DNA from 3 places in the Peribacillus sp. SIMBA_075 genome. Region 2 is predicted to be linked to each of the others. Evidence: riboswitches for the same ligand, from Rfam matches in the RefSeq annotation. Region 2 holds a riboswitch; each other region holds the start of a gene.
The links. Region 2 has a riboswitch for preQ1 ahead of queF (preQ(1) synthase). Riboswitches for the same ligand answer to the same signal wherever they lie in the genome.
Positions count from the first base shown of each region.

Region 1: another riboswitch for preQ1. It lies ahead of queC (7-cyano-7-deazaguanine synthase QueC); the one in region 2 lies ahead of queF (preQ(1) synthase).
Region 3: another riboswitch for preQ1. It lies ahead of SB775_RS22920 (VUT family protein); the one in region 2 lies ahead of queF (preQ(1) synthase).

Region 1 covers NZ_JAWRYN010000046.1:20,197-25,851, reverse strand. Annotated here, with positions in the region: gene pgsB (poly-gamma-glutamate synthase PgsB) at 1-868, opposite strand, end outside; gene SB775_RS22980 (hypothetical protein) at 1,660-1,872, opposite strand; gene SB775_RS22975 (methyl-accepting chemotaxis protein) at 2,358-3,722, opposite strand; gene SB775_RS22970 (CHASE3 domain-containing protein) at 3,747-4,037, opposite strand; PreQ1 riboswitch class I at 4,224-4,266, shown strand; gene queC (7-cyano-7-deazaguanine synthase QueC) at 4,322-4,987, shown strand; gene queD (6-carboxytetrahydropterin synthase QueD) at 4,987-5,457, shown strand; gene queE (7-carboxy-7-deazaguanine synthase QueE) at 5,450-5,655, shown strand, end outside.
Region 2 covers NZ_JAWRYN010000009.1:98,261-103,915, forward strand. Annotated here, with positions in the region: gene SB775_RS09820 (YfmQ family protein) at 354-803, shown strand; gene SB775_RS09825 (BA3454 family stress response protein) at 1,078-1,212, opposite strand; gene SB775_RS09830 (EamA family transporter) at 1,738-2,595, opposite strand; PreQ1 riboswitch class I at 2,723-2,768, shown strand; gene queF (preQ(1) synthase) at 2,877-3,377, shown strand; gene SB775_RS09840 (aspartate kinase) at 3,581-4,927, shown strand; gene SB775_RS09845 (GHKL domain-containing protein) at 5,334-5,655, shown strand, end outside.
Region 3 covers NZ_JAWRYN010000046.1:11,919-17,573, reverse strand. Annotated here, with positions in the region: partial or broken gene SB775_RS22935 (HD domain-containing protein) at 1-466, shown strand, start outside; gene SB775_RS22930 (SRPBCC family protein) at 748-1,188, opposite strand; gene SB775_RS22925 (SRPBCC family protein) at 1,237-1,710, opposite strand; PreQ1 riboswitch class I at 2,118-2,160, shown strand; gene SB775_RS22920 (VUT family protein) at 2,212-2,754, shown strand; gene SB775_RS22915 (hypothetical protein) at 2,775-2,924, shown strand; gene SB775_RS22910 (hypothetical protein) at 2,973-3,224, opposite strand; gene SB775_RS22905 (hypothetical protein) at 3,221-3,430, opposite strand; gene SB775_RS22900 (hypothetical protein) at 3,427-3,633, opposite strand; gene SB775_RS22895 (hypothetical protein) at 3,630-3,980, opposite strand; gene SB775_RS22890 (TolB family protein) at 4,044-5,075, opposite strand; gene SB775_RS22885 (permease prefix domain 1-containing protein) at 5,088-5,655, opposite strand, start outside.

The DNA of each region.
Region 1 (5,655 bases), on a different contig from region 2:
CGATAGGAGGTTCTGAGCTGTATCCGAACGTTTTGACACGATCCCAGATGTTCAGCGTCGATGCCGCGTCGTTTGCAGCAAAGCCATTGACAAAGAAAGTTGGCTTGACTGGATCTCCAAATCTGGTGATCCGCATGGCCCCTGGATCTGGATGCGCATTTAACATGCCGCGAAAAGCTGTTTTTTCATCAATGCCTAAAGCTTCTGCAACAGCCAAAGCCAGTGATGCGTTATCCGGAAATACCATATAATCGAATTCGCGCAAGAAGTCTTCAGAGATTCTTGAATTATCTGCAACGATCACTTTTGAGTTGCGTTCTTTGGCAATTTTCTTGAAGAAGTCCAAATATTCACTTTCAATGGTAATCAAGTGACCATTATAAGGGATTGTAGCTGTAAAGGCTTCTGCAACCTCATCCATTGTCGGTCCCATGACATCCATATGGTCTTCTAATACATTCACGATGACCCCAATGTTTGCTTGGATCATTTTATTTTGGAAGATTAATTGATAGTCAGGCTGTACGGCCATACATTCACAAACAAGTGCTTCCGTTCCTAAATCTGCTACTTCTTTAACTACACGCCGTTGTTCTCCAATGTTCGGTCCCTCTGGGCGGCGTTTAATCGGTTTTTCTTTGTCGGTAAACCAGTAGATCATTCTAGCTGATGTTCCGGTTGTTTTACCTACTGTTTTGTACTTAGCTTCCTGGATCACACCTGTTATTAGACGTGTTACAGTCGATTTGCCTCGAATACCGTTTACATTCACACGTACCGGAATGGAATCGAGACGCTTCTGATGGCGTCTTTGTTCGAAGATGCCATAGCCAAGTAAAAAGATCGCACAAATAAATATTGGTGCCATTTTTTAACCTCTCTTTTTTTAAATATTTGATTTACTGAATACACACTACATGATTTTAAACTTAATAGGCAAGAGCCAATTATTCTATCGTAATATAACAGTTGTCAGCTTTTTGCAAAAAATGTATATAGGAGTGTAATAGTATCTAATGGAATAAAATGTTTTATGAGTCCAAAGATATGGAGAAAGTCGAGTAAAACCTTGATTTATTTACACTAAAATATGGAAAGTTTAATAAATGGCCATTATGAATACAATTAAAATAGTTTTATAGGCATTTGAACCCGATTCTTAATATCTGTATTTGGATAATGAATTGTTATTAAAAGTGAGGTTTATTACAATTTATTGATTGTTTATACCCATTAATTTGACCTAAACGTTACAATATTTACGTATTTGTCATTCAATGTAAGATGGTGCATCTATAGACACATGTAGTCGGACTTTTATGAATATGACCAAAGATGAGTAAAAGAACACATCTCTTTTTTTGTAAGTTTTGGGTATTTTTCTAGAAAAATACCCGTGGGCCTATATTGTGACTTTTACCTAAAACATGAAATAAACTAAGGTTAATCCAATTTATTTAAAAAATACCTAGTTACTTCTATTAATATAGTGTTAATAGAAAAAAGAAAAATAAAAAAAGCTCAGAAGTATATCTGAGCTTTCGGCTTTTATATTTTAAAAGAATGATTTGGGTAATGAATCTCCGTTTATCATGGAGAATGCGACGTTTGTAGGGTATAAACTACAACATTAGTAGCTTATTTTTTGAAGGAATCAGGTTAACTGGATTTTTTTCTGTCAGAAATTTCAATGTTGGGGCCTTTTTTACCGCCTTCAATCACATAAAGTCTAGGAGCTAATCTCCTCCTACCTTGATTTTCAGAATTCATCTTCATATAATTTTCGTATTCTTTGCGAAAGAATTTGTTGTTTTTCCGATCTAGTGCTTTTCTTTCGTTAAAATCTGCCATGAATTTGAAAAAACGTTTCATATGAATTCCTCCTTATGGGGTTAAAAGGTCTTGGTTTAATAGTAACACATTGTTGGTGAAATTTAACCTTTTTTTACAATTTTGGAGTGAAAATTATGCTTTTTGTGTGAAAAAAGTTGTGAATTGTTTGGTTTGCAAGAAAGCGTGCAATGAACCTTACTGAGTATAAGGGCCCGTGCATTGGGTTGAAATGAAATGCTGGATCAAGTGAGTTCTTGTACTGGTGATTTCCAGTAAGTGGGTATTGGGAGTGAGAAGTATTTCAGTAAGAATATTCCTAATAAATTCATTATACACTAAATATTCTGAAAACAAAAGAAAATATTCACTTCCAACCCTTTTGATAGATTTTTCTTTTTATGATTATTAACTTTTCATGATGATTAATGCGTATAGTCTTTTATACCCCAAATACACGAAAACGAAACAATGAAGGGGAGAAAAAGAAAATTTCCCGCGTTCAAGTGACGGGAAATTTTCTAGTATCATAATTGGAATTTCTTGACCTGTTCGGTTAGCAGTTCAGCGGAAGATGCGAGTTCACAGGCATGATTCGTGACTTCATCCATCGAAGAGCTGGATTGTTGAGCGGAGGCAGAAACTTGTTCGATTCCTGCCGCGGACTCTTCAGTTACGGCTGCGATATCTTCGATGGCCTGATTGATTTCTTTACTATTTTTGGAGATATAGTTCAATTCAGCTGTAATATGCTGTATTTTCATTCCCATATTCCCGACAGAGTGATTGATTGTTTCAAAGGTTTGGCCGGTGAGCGTAATCTGTTTCGTGCCTTCATCCACCTGTGTATAACTATCTTCCAGGGAGTGGACGACCGTTTTTGAATCTGTTTGAATAGCGGTGACAATATCGGTGATATCCCCAACGGATTGTGTGACCCCTTCAGCGAGTTTCCGCACTTCAGCTGCGACGACGGCGAAGCCCTTGCCATGTTCACCAGCGCGTGCAGCTTCTATGGCTGCATTCAGCGCCAATAGGTTGGTTTGATTGGATATATCTTTGATGACCTGCACAAGCTGTGAGATTTCCTGTGATTGAGAATCGAGCCTTTTCACTTGCCCGACGGCATTTTTGACAATTCCGTCAATCATTTGCATTTGTTGGACCGAACTGCGCATTAAAGTGGTGCCCTCCTTGGTCAAGGATAGGATCTCGGTCGAACTTTGCGATACTTCCATTCCTTCAAGATGGGCCTGCTCGATCTTGCCGGTGAAATCATCCATCATGCGGACCATTTCAGCTGCCCGGTTGGCTTGTGAGTCCAAGCCTTCCGAAAGTTCGTACATGGTAGCCGCAATCTGTTTGCTGCCCTGTTGCACTTCATTTGCCGATTGAGTCAGATCCTCGCTTTGGTTGGAAACGGATTCGGATACAACCAGCATTTTTTCGATCGTATCACGAAGGTTTTTCTGCATTTGGTTGGCGGATACCGTTAATTCACCCATTTCATCATTTGACTTTTGCTCCAGGGGCTCATGATTCAGTTTTCCGTCAGCAACCATTTTCATCCTGTCCCTGACTTTAAGGAGGGGGGTGGTAATGAGGTTTGCAGTCACAAGTGCAAGCACAAGGCCGATAAGGACTGCCGCAATGGATATGATGATACTTGTAGACTTAACCGATTTCCCGCTTGCGATGACGGTTTCACCTAAATCGACAATCGTTTTTTCGCGTTCGGAAGCCAGCTCTCTAAACCCATCCATCAATTCATTGCTTATTGGTGCAACTTCATCCTTTAGTATTTCTATAGCACGTTCTTCATTTCCTTGATCATATTGTGTAAATACGCGGTCTATAATAATCGTTCTCCAATCCACGCTTTTCTCAATCAATTCCTTCGTTTTTTCAGAATCACTTTAGGCTAATAGATCCTCCTGAATGACTTTGCTTTCTTCGGTATATTTTAAGAACTTCTCTTTATTACTTTCGTCGCCATATAGAATATAGCCTCTTGCGAGTGCGCTTCTTTGTGCAACATTATTGAGTAGTTGTTCTTCATCAATTAGAATCGGCAATTTTTGGCTAATGATATCTTTGGAATGTACAAGTGACTTATTGCTGCTATAAATATTAAATGCTCCTAAGATGATACACAAAGATATGATGAGTGAAAATGCTGCCAATATCTTTCCTTTAATACTTTTCAAATTAATGAACCCCTTTATCGATATTTTATTCCCTCTTTTTTTATCGGATAAATAATGGGTTATTTAAGCAGATGAGAAGATAACCAAGTTTTCCGTTAGGTGTGATTTTCCATAATCCAAACATCTTGATTTCTTCTCGTTTTCAAGTTACTATTGACTTGGAAAAATATAATATTCCGCGTTATGGCGGAAGAGGTTCTAGCTACCCTCTCAAAAAAACTAAGGAGAAACAGTGCTCTTTTCTTAGGGTGCTGTTTTTTTCCGTAAAAAGGAGTTTTATAGAAATGAAGAAGAAAGAAAAGGCAGTGGTTGTGTTTAGCGGAGGTCAGGACAGTACGACGTGCCTGTTCTGGGCGATGGAGAGATATGAGGAAGTGGAAGCGGTGACGTTTGATTATAATCAGCGGCACAGCTTGGAAATCGAATGCGCTCAAGAGATTGCCAAGGAATTGGGCGTGAACCATCATATCCTTGACATGTCGCTGCTGAACCAACTGGCACCGAATGCTTTGACGAGAAGTGACATTGCAGTGGAGGACGGGGAAGACGGGGAATTGCCGTCGACGTTCGTACCAGGGCGGAATTTACTGTTCCTATCGTTTGCCGGAGTGTTGGCCAGTCAGCTTGGCGCTAAACATATTGTCACCGGTGTCTGTGAAACGGATTTCAGCGGATATCCGGACTGCCGGGATGTATTCATTAAATCGTTGAATGTGACCTTGAACTTGTCGATGGACCAGTCATTCGTGATTGATACGCCGCTTATGTGGCTTAATAAAGAGGAAACATGGGAACTTGCCGATCAGCTTGGCGCGTTCGACTTTGTCCGCGAAAAGACCCTGACTTGCTATAACGGAATCATATCAGACGGCTGTGGAGATTGTCCGGCATGTAAGTTGCGGAAAAAAGGATTGGATGACTATGTAAGCAGACGGAAGGTGCTTTCGTGATGTACGGTTTTACTATAGTAGATAAACTCCAAAAAATAGATCAAGATATTCAGCGCAGCCAATTGAAATATACAACTAAAAGGGTCATGGTCAGTAAGGAATTTACCTTTGACGCAGCACACCATCTACATGACTATGAAGGAAAATGCAAGAACTTGCATGGCCATACGTATAAGGTCATTTTCGGATTGAGCGGGTATACGGATTCACGCGGTTTGATGATAGATTTCGGGGACATCAAGGATATATGGAAAAATGAAATTGAAATCCACCTTGATCATCGTTATTTGAATGAAACCTTGCCGCTCATGAACACTACGGCTGAAAATATGGTTGTCTGGATTTATGAAAAAATGGCCGAAGCCCTTTCATTAAAGGAATATGAGGGTGCTAGGGTCGAATTCGTTCGACTATACGAAACGCCGACAAGCTATGCCGAAGCCAGACGGGAGTGGATGGAAAGTGAGTAAACTCCCGGTTATGGAAATCTTCGGACCGACCATCCAAGGTGAGGGAATGGTCATTGGCCAAAAAACCATGTTCGTTCGGACGGCTGGCTGCGATTATTCATGTGCCTGGTGTGATTCCGCATTTACTTGGGATGGAACCGGTAAGGAAGATACCGTCCAAATGACTGCCGAGGAAATATGGGATGAGCTGAAGCGGAT
Region 2 (5,655 bases):
GAGGGGGGAGGAGAGGCAAATACTGTGATGGAAAATAATTTAGTATCTCCTTAATTTATTGTGTATCCTGCATTATAATGGGTACGGTGGGCTTTTTGCATTTAGATATATTGAAAATGAGACTCAAATTCAAACGTGATATTGGATATATCTTTAAAAAATAATTTTAGCGTAAACAAAAAGAATCCATTTTTGAAATTAGATGATCAAGATGATTAAGTTAGTATAAAGTTTTTATATTCACCAATAGTTAAACGTTAATAGAACGGACACATTTCCTAAGAAAAGCTTTCCGCTCTTTTGATATAATAAGTGATATAGTAGTTAACTATGCCTTAGCGGAGATGATGAATATGACATTGCCGGTTTTGATTTTGACAATTCTCATAAGTTTGATTAAATTATTAGTTACCTGTCTTCCAACAGATGCAGTGAATTGGATTCTCAGCAAATTTGAAATGCATTCAGAACTTAGTGACGCGAATGCCATCGTAACCTTTGACGGAAAACGGTTGGAAGGTGAAGAAAAAATTCAAGTTATTAATTATTTCAACAAAGCTAAATTTTTGAAAAAGAATCATATATTTCCAGGTAACGAACAATTATTTTTACATCCAGAGAACAGTGGGGCTCCATTAGTCATTGATACTAAAAAAGGCAAGAAGGATGTTAGGTTATTTTTGTACATTTACAACGACCACGTGGATGTAGTTAAACAGTACAAGAAGAAAGTAGTTGCGTATAGTCTGCTCTCCAATAGCCTTCAGGAACGTTCAATGCCATTAATAAGGGATGTAGTTTAAAAGGAACATAAACAAAGTCGCTCTTTTTTTCTGATTCAGATTGAGAGTTGAATGTTCACAAACTGACACATCCAAATTGGTATTATGTGGGAAAAGCTATTAAAAGTGGATTTAGGGGAAAATCGTTATCGAGGAGTTCTTTGAATAGAAAAAATTCATTAGAATACTATAAATGAAATACAATAAATCTGGATTGAAATGCGAAAAGTAATTTTGATGATTATGTCTAAAAGGGTAATAAAAAAAGCAGGTATCTAAAGCGATGCCTGCTTTTTTAAGCTTTCCATTGTTTTTCCACTTGATTAAAGGCTTGTTGTAAAATTTCTTCTTGATTAGTACCTGGTTTAGTAAGGACGTTAGTTTGATAAGATTTTCCTTGGAAATCAACTGTTACTGTAACTTTTACCATTATGCATCTTTCCTTTCTTGGTTCAGTAATGAGGTGGTTGTACCTACTTCTTTTATACCCGTGGGGGAAGACTTTTCAAACATTGCGAAGTAGCAAGTGTGGGGATTTAATATTCAAAATTATCTGATATTTTTAAGGGGATGTCAACACTTTTTTTGACAGACTCCATTTCCTTATTTATTTTTAGGCTGTTTTCACATACTTTGTTGCTATTTACCAGGTAGTGAGTTGTGGTTGATTTCCCCTCCAGATGCTCGCTTTCCTTGGTGCGGGCGGTGAGCCTCCTCGGCGTAAACGCCTGTGGGGTCTCACCTGTCCCGCTGCTCCCGCAGGAGTCTCGCACTTCTGCTCCAATCAACCTTAAATAGTTTCGTTTTAAAAACAACAATCTTTACGAAAAGAGCCTATTTTTATGTGTACAAGGCTTGTGTATTGGGGTCAGACCATACCCTTTTTTGCGGCTATATAAAGACGACCTGGCTTGTGTGCGCATAACAGCCAGGTTGTTTTTGTAAAATTAACTATTCATATTTTCGTTAAGATAATTCCGATTAATGCTGCAAGTACGCCGGCAATTTGATAGGATTTAAGTTTTTCTTTGAATAAATAACAACCAGCGAATACGACAACTAAACAGTTCAGGCTGACGACAGGAAAGATGATGCTGGCGATTCCAGTATTTAATGCAAAGAAATAACATCCATAGGCTATGATGCTTAATAACCCTACGAGTGATCCAATTTTCACTTCCATTAACTTAATCTTCTCATTCTTGATGGCTAATGCCGAAATGAGATAAAGTGTTCCGCCACCATACATTGATACTAGGATATCAAGGGAGTTTAAATGAAGACGGGTTGATGTCGTCATTAAGATACCTAGCACACCAAATGAGAAAATCGCGAATAATGTGTGCATCATCCAAGGTAAATATTGATGATTGCCCTTAGCATTAGGTGTATACTGAATGACAAGGGTAGCGAGCAGCATGCAGACAATTCCGCTCCACTGCAGTGAAGAAATATGCTCATGAAAAATTAATGCAGCACAGAGGATGGGAAATATTGCATTTGCCGCAATCAGTGGTGATGTCAAACTTGCCGGTCCTTTTTCAAAGGCACTTGCCATCTGGATATTACCGTTAGCGTTCAGTATACCAATGGCTCCACCAAGCAAGATGGATGGCCAGTTAGTAGTCAAGCCATCTACAAATCCGCTATATAAAAGTGACATGATGAAGGCGGTAAAATAAAAGAAAAATTGGATATGTACCTTTGAGTAACCCTTTCCGTTACTCCATTTAAAAATGCTGTTATTGATTCCGAAACATAAACTGGTGATAAGAGCCGCAAAAATCCACATTGCTTTAATCTCTTCCTTCATGTAGGATAAACTTCTTCTACATTTTAAGCCGAATACGTGTAGGAATCAAACTTAAATAAAAAGTAGATTGACAGATTAGATTTTTTTTTCTATATTTACTATGACAATTTTAAATATTTCCCGATAAACGGGAGAGGTTCATAGCTTCACCCTCTTAAAAAAACTATGGCTTTGATTATTTTTTTGCGAATCAACCATATCTTTGAGGAGATATGGTTTTTGTTATATAGAGGCCCATTTTATGAATCTCCCCTGACAAACGTGGATGAGGAGGACTTTTTATGTCTGGAAGAAAAGAAGAAGAATTAAAAAAAGATATCACACTGCTTGGGAATCAAGGGACAAAATATACATTTGACTATGCGCCTGAAATTCTGGAATCATTCGATAACAAGCATCCGAACCGGGACTATTTCGTCAAATTCAATTGCCCGGAATTCACTAGCTTATGTCCAATAACGGGCCAGCCGGACTTTGCAACCATTTACATCAGCTATATTCCAAGTGTGAAGATGGTGGAAAGCAAGTCATTGAAACTTTATTTATTCAGCTTCCGTAATCATGGTGATTTCCATGAAGACTGCATGAACATCATCATGAATGATTTAATCGAGTTGATGGATCCCAAATATATTGAAGTCTGGGGCAAGTTTACACCTAGGGGCGGAATCTCCATCGATCCTTACACAAATTATGGTAAACCAGGTACAAAGTATGAGAAAATGGCGGATTACCGCTTGATGAATCATGACTTATACCCGGAAACGGTGGATAATCGCTAAAGATTAGAAAAAGACAACTGGCTTATGCCGTTGTCTTTTTTTGGTTTTTTGCTATTCTCATTCAGTAAACTCACTATTTTGTATTCTTTAAAAACACAAATGTCCTCCTGTGGAGGAATTAACACTTGATTGTTTCGTGAAAAAACGTAATAATAGGAAGAGTTAATTTTGACAGAATATTTTCAAAAATAGGGGATGTCGTGATGAAAGTTGCAAAGTTTGGCGGAAGTTCACTTGCGTCAGGTGAACAGGTGAAAAAGGTATTCGAAATTGTAGTTGCTGATCCAGAGAGGAAGATTGTTGTCGTTTCGGCTCCAGGGAAACGCAATTCAAATGATATAAAGGTGACGGATCTATTGATTGAGGCTGCGGAACAGCAGCTGCGCGGGGATAACGGAGAGCATTTGATAGAAGATGTGGTATCCCGCTATGCGAGCATTGCTGAAGAGCTGGATATATCCGAGGAGGTCATCACTGGGATTCATGGAAATCTAAAAGCACTGTTGCATGGAGACCAATCTAACCCGAAGCGCTATTTGGATGCTTTAATGGCCAGTGGCGAGGATAATAATGCTAAGCTGGTTGCAGGTTATTTTCAAAGCCGTGGTGTAGAGGCTCAGTATATAAATCCAAAGAAGGCTGGTTTGATCGTAACGGATGAAGATGGATTTACCCAGGTGATGCCAGAATCGTATGATCGGTTATATGCTCTACGTGATGAGCCAGGAATCGTAGTATTCCCAGGGTTCTTCGGATACACGTTAGATGGTGAGGTTTTAACATTCTCAAGAAGCGGTTCCGATATTACGGGTTCGATTCTTGCGAATGGGGTCAAAGCCGATTTGTATGAGAACTTTACGGACGTGGATGCCGTTTATGCGGTGAATCCAAATGTGGTTTCCAATCCGAAGGGAATCAGGGAATTGACCTATCGTGAAATGCGGGAGCTTTCTTATGCCGGTTTCTCGGTATTTCATGATGAGGCGCTGATTCCTGCATTCCGTGCGGGAATACCAGTCCATATACAAAATACAAACAATCCGGCTGCACAAGGGACCCGCATTGTAAGTTCACGGGATAATACGAATGGGCCAGTTATTGGGATTGCAAGTGATAAAGGATTTTGCAGTATTTACATTAGCAAATATTTGATGAACCGGGAAGTTGGTTTTGGCCGGAAACTGCTGCATATCCTTGAAGATTACGGAGTTTCGTATGAGCATATTCCATCAGGCATCGATGATGTGACACTTATTCTAAGGCAGGACCAGATGGAGGGTGAAACCGAGAAGCAAATCATTTCACGAATCAAGAAAGAGCTACATGCCGATGAGGTGAATGTGGAGCATGATCTTGCTTTGATCATGATTGTAGGTGAAGGAATGCGTCATAATGTCGGTACAACGGCAAGGGCGTCAAAAGCGCTGGCCGAAGCAAAGGTGAACATTGAAATGATCAACCAAGGCTCTTCGGAAGTAAGCATGATGTTCGGTGTGAAAGGGAACAGTGAAGAGACGGCCATTCAGGCCTTATATCACGAGTTTTTTTGAGTAAGAACGTTTAGGGACCTCCTTGAAAAGGGAGGTTTTTTTGGATATGAATTGTCCCCGCTAAGTTCAAATGAATAAAAGACGCGCTGAGGGTTCAGCGCGTCATGTTTAGTTCAGGACCCATTTGTCCTTTAAGAATAATATTCTTGAGACAACAAAGGGGAGGATGATCAAGATGACGAGGGAGCTGGCTGTAAGGAAGATATTCTGAATATCAATCACACCATATATCAATTCTTTAAAGAGTGCGAAGATGTTTAAAATCGGCAGCAGGAAGTGCTTGTTTGTTAACTCATGTAAACCTGTGCCTCCTAAAAACAATGTCGGCAAAATGACGAGCATGGTAATGGGCGATAAATAGTTAAACGTTCCCCTCTCATCTTTACCTTTAAAGGATCATGACGTTGTGGCACTGATAGGGAATGTCCTCGCAAATGCGATAGAAGCTGCTGCATCATGGCAGGAGGAAAGAAGGGAGATAGCCCAAATTACGCTCCATTTTTATAAACGGAGTGGTATGTACCTATTATCATGCAGTAACAGTTGTCTGCCAGTACCTAATCCCATTCTGGACGGACTGTTTGAAAAATACGGTCAAACCACGAAATGGGGGCAGCATGAAGGGATGGGTACGAAAATCATCGCTGATATCGTGAAAAAACATCAAGGGTATTTGGATTTCACCTATAAAAGTGAAGAATTCAACTTGAAAATTAAGGTGCCGGCTA
Region 3 (5,655 bases), on a different contig from region 2:
ATCATGTAATCATAGTAAATGGAAGAATGTATCTGGATAATATTGATTCGGCGGAATGGTTTGTGAAAACGTATTACAGTGAAGTTATTGATTTTTTCATGAACCCACTTAATATATATGGCTATGATATCTTGGCAAAGACGTTAAAATTGGCTTTGGCTAAAAACCTGATCAGCCATGATGACTTACTTGGTACAGATGAAGAAGTCATATCCTTGTTAAGCTCCACTGAAGACGATGAAGTGCAAAATCTGTTAAAAAGGATCCATGGTAACGTAAAGGTGAAAGAAGATCAATTGGACTATGATTTACATCGGAAAAATAAAGTGCGCCTGATGGATCCTTCCATCATTCAAGGAACCCAAGTGGTGAGACATCCAGTTTATCCGAAAAAGTGAAGAACATGGGAATTGAAGCCTATGAAAAAGCTTCGAAGGGCATGTATCTAAAGGTGATTTCCGATTGAATTTCGCGTCAAACCAAACAGAAAGGGAAAAACTCACGGAATCCATCCTTGAGTTTTTCCCGGAAACATTACCCGTAAATTTATATAGACTATCGACGACTTGTAAGCCGCTTTCTTTTAACTTGATATTCGAGTGGTGGCATTTTATCGATATTCGAACATCATTAAATCGTAAAGGCTTAACAGGTACAACATAGTTAAATATTGTCAGTTTTATTGTTCTGGCAGGCGGCATGCCCAACTGCCGGTTTTGGAGATCTTTTTTCAGCTGAACCAGCACCTTAAAAAATTAATGACGCTCTCAAATTAGTAACGCCATTTTCTAAATAACCCTTTAAACAGGTTAAAGTATACACCCACCCCTCTTTTTGTCCTATCATTTTTTTTATTATGTCAGGGTCGTCTTCCTTCAAACCTGATTCGTTTACTTCAATAATTGAACTTGTATTATTCAGCTCTTTTAATGTAATTGTAACGACCGTTTCTTGGGCGTTGCCTCCCCACGAATACACGATTTTCCTATTTTCCTCGACTTCTAATACATGTATAACCACTTCAGCATCGTATTCGTTATATCTCAATGTAAGCGTCCTGCCTTGCTCCCATCTTTCAGAACTCGATGAGAACCAGAAATTTCCGATTTTTTCAGGGGTTACTATGGCTTCAAACACCTCATTAGTTGGCTTGCCTATTTTAAATTTCGTAGTTATTTGAGTATCCATACTATATCAGCTCACTTTCGATATGTTTAAATAAGTTCCCACTAACACCTAATTAACCCGATCTACATATATTGGCGGCAAGGTCCGTCCAGTTTCAAGCAAGCTCTTCAGGTTACATAGAATAGCTGGCCATCCATTATTTATGCCCTTAAAGGTATTGTCACCATATACGAAATCGGTCTCCAGTAGCTCTTCATGCGTAAGTGTTAACTTTACAGTAGAATCATCCATTGGCTGCAGTTGAAAAGTGACCCGAGCAGGATCCTCGCGGGGTGTTTCGTCTCCTATCGTGTTCCATGTAAAAGAGAGCAGTTGCAGCGGCTCACACTTAAGTACATTTCCATGATCAGTGATTCGTCCATCTTCCAGCAAATATGTAACGGTTGCGCCTTCTTGAAAGGATGACTTGATTTGACATCCAAAGTGATATTTTTTTGTGAATTCGCCACTCGTTAGGGCTTCCCAAAGCTTCTCTGGTGTGGTTGCGATATAAATAGGATAGACAAACGTTGGTTTTTTCATTATTCTTTTTCCTCCTCGCGTTTATACTTCTAGGGTTCCTTATCAAGTCCGTGCCGAATAAAAACAATAAGGGTTGCAATATCAAAATCGTATCATAGCTCTATCAATGATTGTCTGCTTTTTATATACAGCCGGTCAAGCAGTTTTCTGCGACAGGAATCGGCAAAAGCCTTAAAATCAGAGGAACATTTGCTAAGTGTTAAGCTTTGGCAAAGCGGATATTGGCTTATCGAGTCTGTAAATGAAATCCGTGGATTCGCACCATTCCCAGTGACCAAAACGAAATCATAAGGCGATTATTGAAAGGATATAAGCTTGAATACATTTTAGGATCAGGCCATATGGAAACTTCTTGATTTCCAACCGTTTTCAAGCTACGATAAATAAGGAAATGATAATCCGCTCCGGCGGAAGAGGTTCTAGCTACCCTCTCAAAAAAACTAAGGGGAACAGTGCTCTTTCTTAGGGTGCTGTTTTTTCTGTATAAGGAGAATGAATTAAATGTTAAGAATTCTATTTTATTTAGTATCCATCGTCACGGCGAATGTGGTTACAGCAGCTTTTGATCCATTACATTTGGGAATGTTCATCATTCCGATGGGTACATTGCTCATCGGAGGAACCTTCATCTTTCGAGATCTGGTCCAGAATAAATTCGGCCGTGCGAAAACCTATATGTGTATCGTCACCGCACTTATTTTATCTGCATGTGTTTCATTTTTATTAGGAGATACGTTATTGATTGTATTTGCTTCCGCATTATCGTTCGTGGTGGCAGAAACAGCGGATACGGAAATTTATACCCGGTTAAAGCTCCCGATGAGTTGGAGGGTATTTTACAGCGGGATCGTTGGAGGGTTTTTCGATTCGGTGATATTTGTCGTGATTGGCCTAAGTCCACTAGGTGCCAATATATTGCCATGGGAAGCCGTACCCGCTGCGATTATCGGCCAAATCATCGTTAAAACAGTCATTCAGTCTATCGGTGCCGTACTGTTGGGACGAATCAACGTAAGACTGGAAAAGCGCGTAGTCTCCGGTTGAATTCTAGGAGGGATGCACCGATGGATGGAACCAAAAAGGAAGAAGATAAATGCTATTGCCTCGAGGCCTTTCGCGAAAAATATGGTCCGCATGTCAAGGGGGAATGTATGAAGCTCTCCTGCGCCAATTATCGGAAACATAAGGGAATAGACAAAAAAGGGCCAAATTAGGTCCTTTTTTTGCGTGACTGGAGTAACCCACGAGTAAACACCGCGAAATCAAGAGTGTAGCATGAATTCACGAGTAAACGTGCGAAACTCACGAGTAAATGTGCGGAATTCACGAGTAAACGTGCAAAACTTACGAGTAAATAGCCGAACCCCACGAGTAAACAGCGCGAAATCAAGAGTGTAGCATGAATTCACGAGTAAACGTGCGAAACTCACGAGTAAATGTGCGAAACTCACGAGTAACCGTGCAAAACTCACGAGTAAATAGCCGAACCCCACGAGTAAACAGCGCGAAATCAAGAGTGTAGCATGAATTCACGAGTAAACGTGCGAAACCCACGAGTAAACAAGCCGAACCCACGAATAAACAGCGCGAAATCAAGAATGTAGCATGAATTCACGAGTAAATGTGCAAAACTCACGAGTAAACGTGCGAAACCCACGAGTAAAAGTGCGAAATTCACGAGTAAATAGTCCAAACTCACGAGTAAATGTGCGAAACTCACGTAAACAAGCCGAACCCACGAATAAACAGCGCGAAACCAGGAGTGTAGCATGAATTCACGAGTAAACGTGCGGAATTCACGAGTAAATGTGCAAAATTCACGAGTAAATAGCCGAACCCACGAATAAACAGCGCGAAATCAAGAGTGTAGCATGAATTGACGAGTAAATGTGCGGAATTCACGAGTAAACGTGCAAAACTCACGTAAACAAGCCGAACCCACGAATAAACAGCGCGAAATCAAGAATGTAGCATGAATTCACGAGTAAATGTGCAAAACTCACGAGTAAACGTGCGAAACCCACGAGTAAATAGCCGAACTCACGAATAAACAGCGCGAAATCAAGAGTGTAGCATGAATTCACGAGTAAACGTGCGAAATTCACGAGTAAACGCGCGAAATTCACGAGTAAACGTGCGGAATTCACGAGTAAATGTGCAAAATTCACGAGTAAATAGCCGAACCCACGAATAAACAGCGCGAAACCAGGAGTGTAGCATGAATTCACGAGTAAATGTGCGAAACTTACGAGTAAACAGTCCAAATTCACGAGTAACCCCATAAAAAAAGGATTCTGGCACCGTCAATAATTGGTGCGGGAATCCTTTTTTTATTAATTAGGCAACAAAATTTCTTCGGGGTTGGCTCCATCAATCTCCACTTTATATAGGTGATACTGTGGATCGCTTTTGCCGAATTTCTTGTCTACCATAAAATAGACATTTTTTGAATCGCTGCTGATGACTGGGCGATCTGTGTATCCTTGAAGATGGGTCAGCTGCTTTTCGGTCTTGGTTTTGAGGTCATAGCTATATAGCTCATAAATATAGGTACTGCCTGATTGCTCATTGGAGATGGACTGGAAAATCATCGTTTTTTCATCAGGGGTAATTGTGAAATCAAAAATGTCGACATCACGTTTAGAATCTGTGACAGTTTCGACACTTGATTTGTCAAATTTCACTTTGAAAATCCGTTGATGCGTTTCAAAAATATCATCAGCCGTTTTAGCATCCGCGTCATCATCGGTTTGATAATAAGCGGCTTCTCCATCAAGGGAGACATTTAGGGAACTAAGACCATATTTCTTAAAAGAGGTTAGTTGGATGGACTCCTTTTTTTCTATATCAAACTCGTAAATATCGAGATCGTGAGGGCGGGGACCCGTGATCGGCGAGTAGTTTTTAAACGTACCGGCTCCGATATAAAAGAGAGAGCGGCCGCTTTTTGTGAAATCGAGTTCTGTGACCAGGAAGTCTGCTTTGAATAATTCACTGATTTTCTGTGATTTCATATCAAAAAGGTGAATGGAACTGGTTGAATCTTCTTCTTGGTTCTTTTTAGCTACGATAAAGGCAAGTATATCCCCTTCGTAGGAATAAGTCGGGTCAAGGATTTGTTCATCGTTGCTCAATTCAAGGACTTTTTCTTCAATGGATAATGCAGGATTATAGAGCTTTAATTGTGGTTTCCCCTTAATGTGTGTGACGTATGCAATTGTTCCTTGGGCGGATACGTCGTATTGATTGGTTAAGCCCTGCTGCTTTTCATTTTCTTCTTTTTTAAAGATCAATCCGGCGATGACAAACAAGACAGTCACAATCGCAAGCGTGATCAGAATGAGATAGATGTGCATCTTTTTCATTTGAAGGACTCCTTAACGGTAGAGTATCATCATCGTAACAATAATGGCTAGAACAAGTAATACCTGTAAAACAGCACATATATTTGAAGCAACAGGAAGCTTTTTTAACAGTTTAATCTGTAGGGTATATAACGAAATCCATAAGACGGTCGGGATGAAAAATAAAAGCATAAACGGCTGGACTTCACTTGAGAAGATTAAAAAAGCATATAAGAAAAATAAGGTAACTGACAAAATCAAGATGCCGAGTGAAATATTGAAAATGTGCAGAAGTTTTGCTTTTTTTAAAGTCTTTCCACTATATCCCGGAAGAACCAAGGCTGTTTTGTAAATGAGGTAAAGAGATAGTAGGAGAATTGCTGCCATAATCAAGCTGAATAAAGGAAATAATGTGAAGTCAAGGGCGGAAGCGATTCCCCATCCATATACATAGACAAGGGCATGGGTCACTAACACGGTGTTGACCATGATTTTCCGGTTGATAGAGACTAGGAGGTTAAGTGTAAGTGAGAGTAAAGTTGCGCTAGTCAGTATCGAAAAAAGAAGCCAGCCGATGTAAGCATCTCCTTTTTGGAATAGT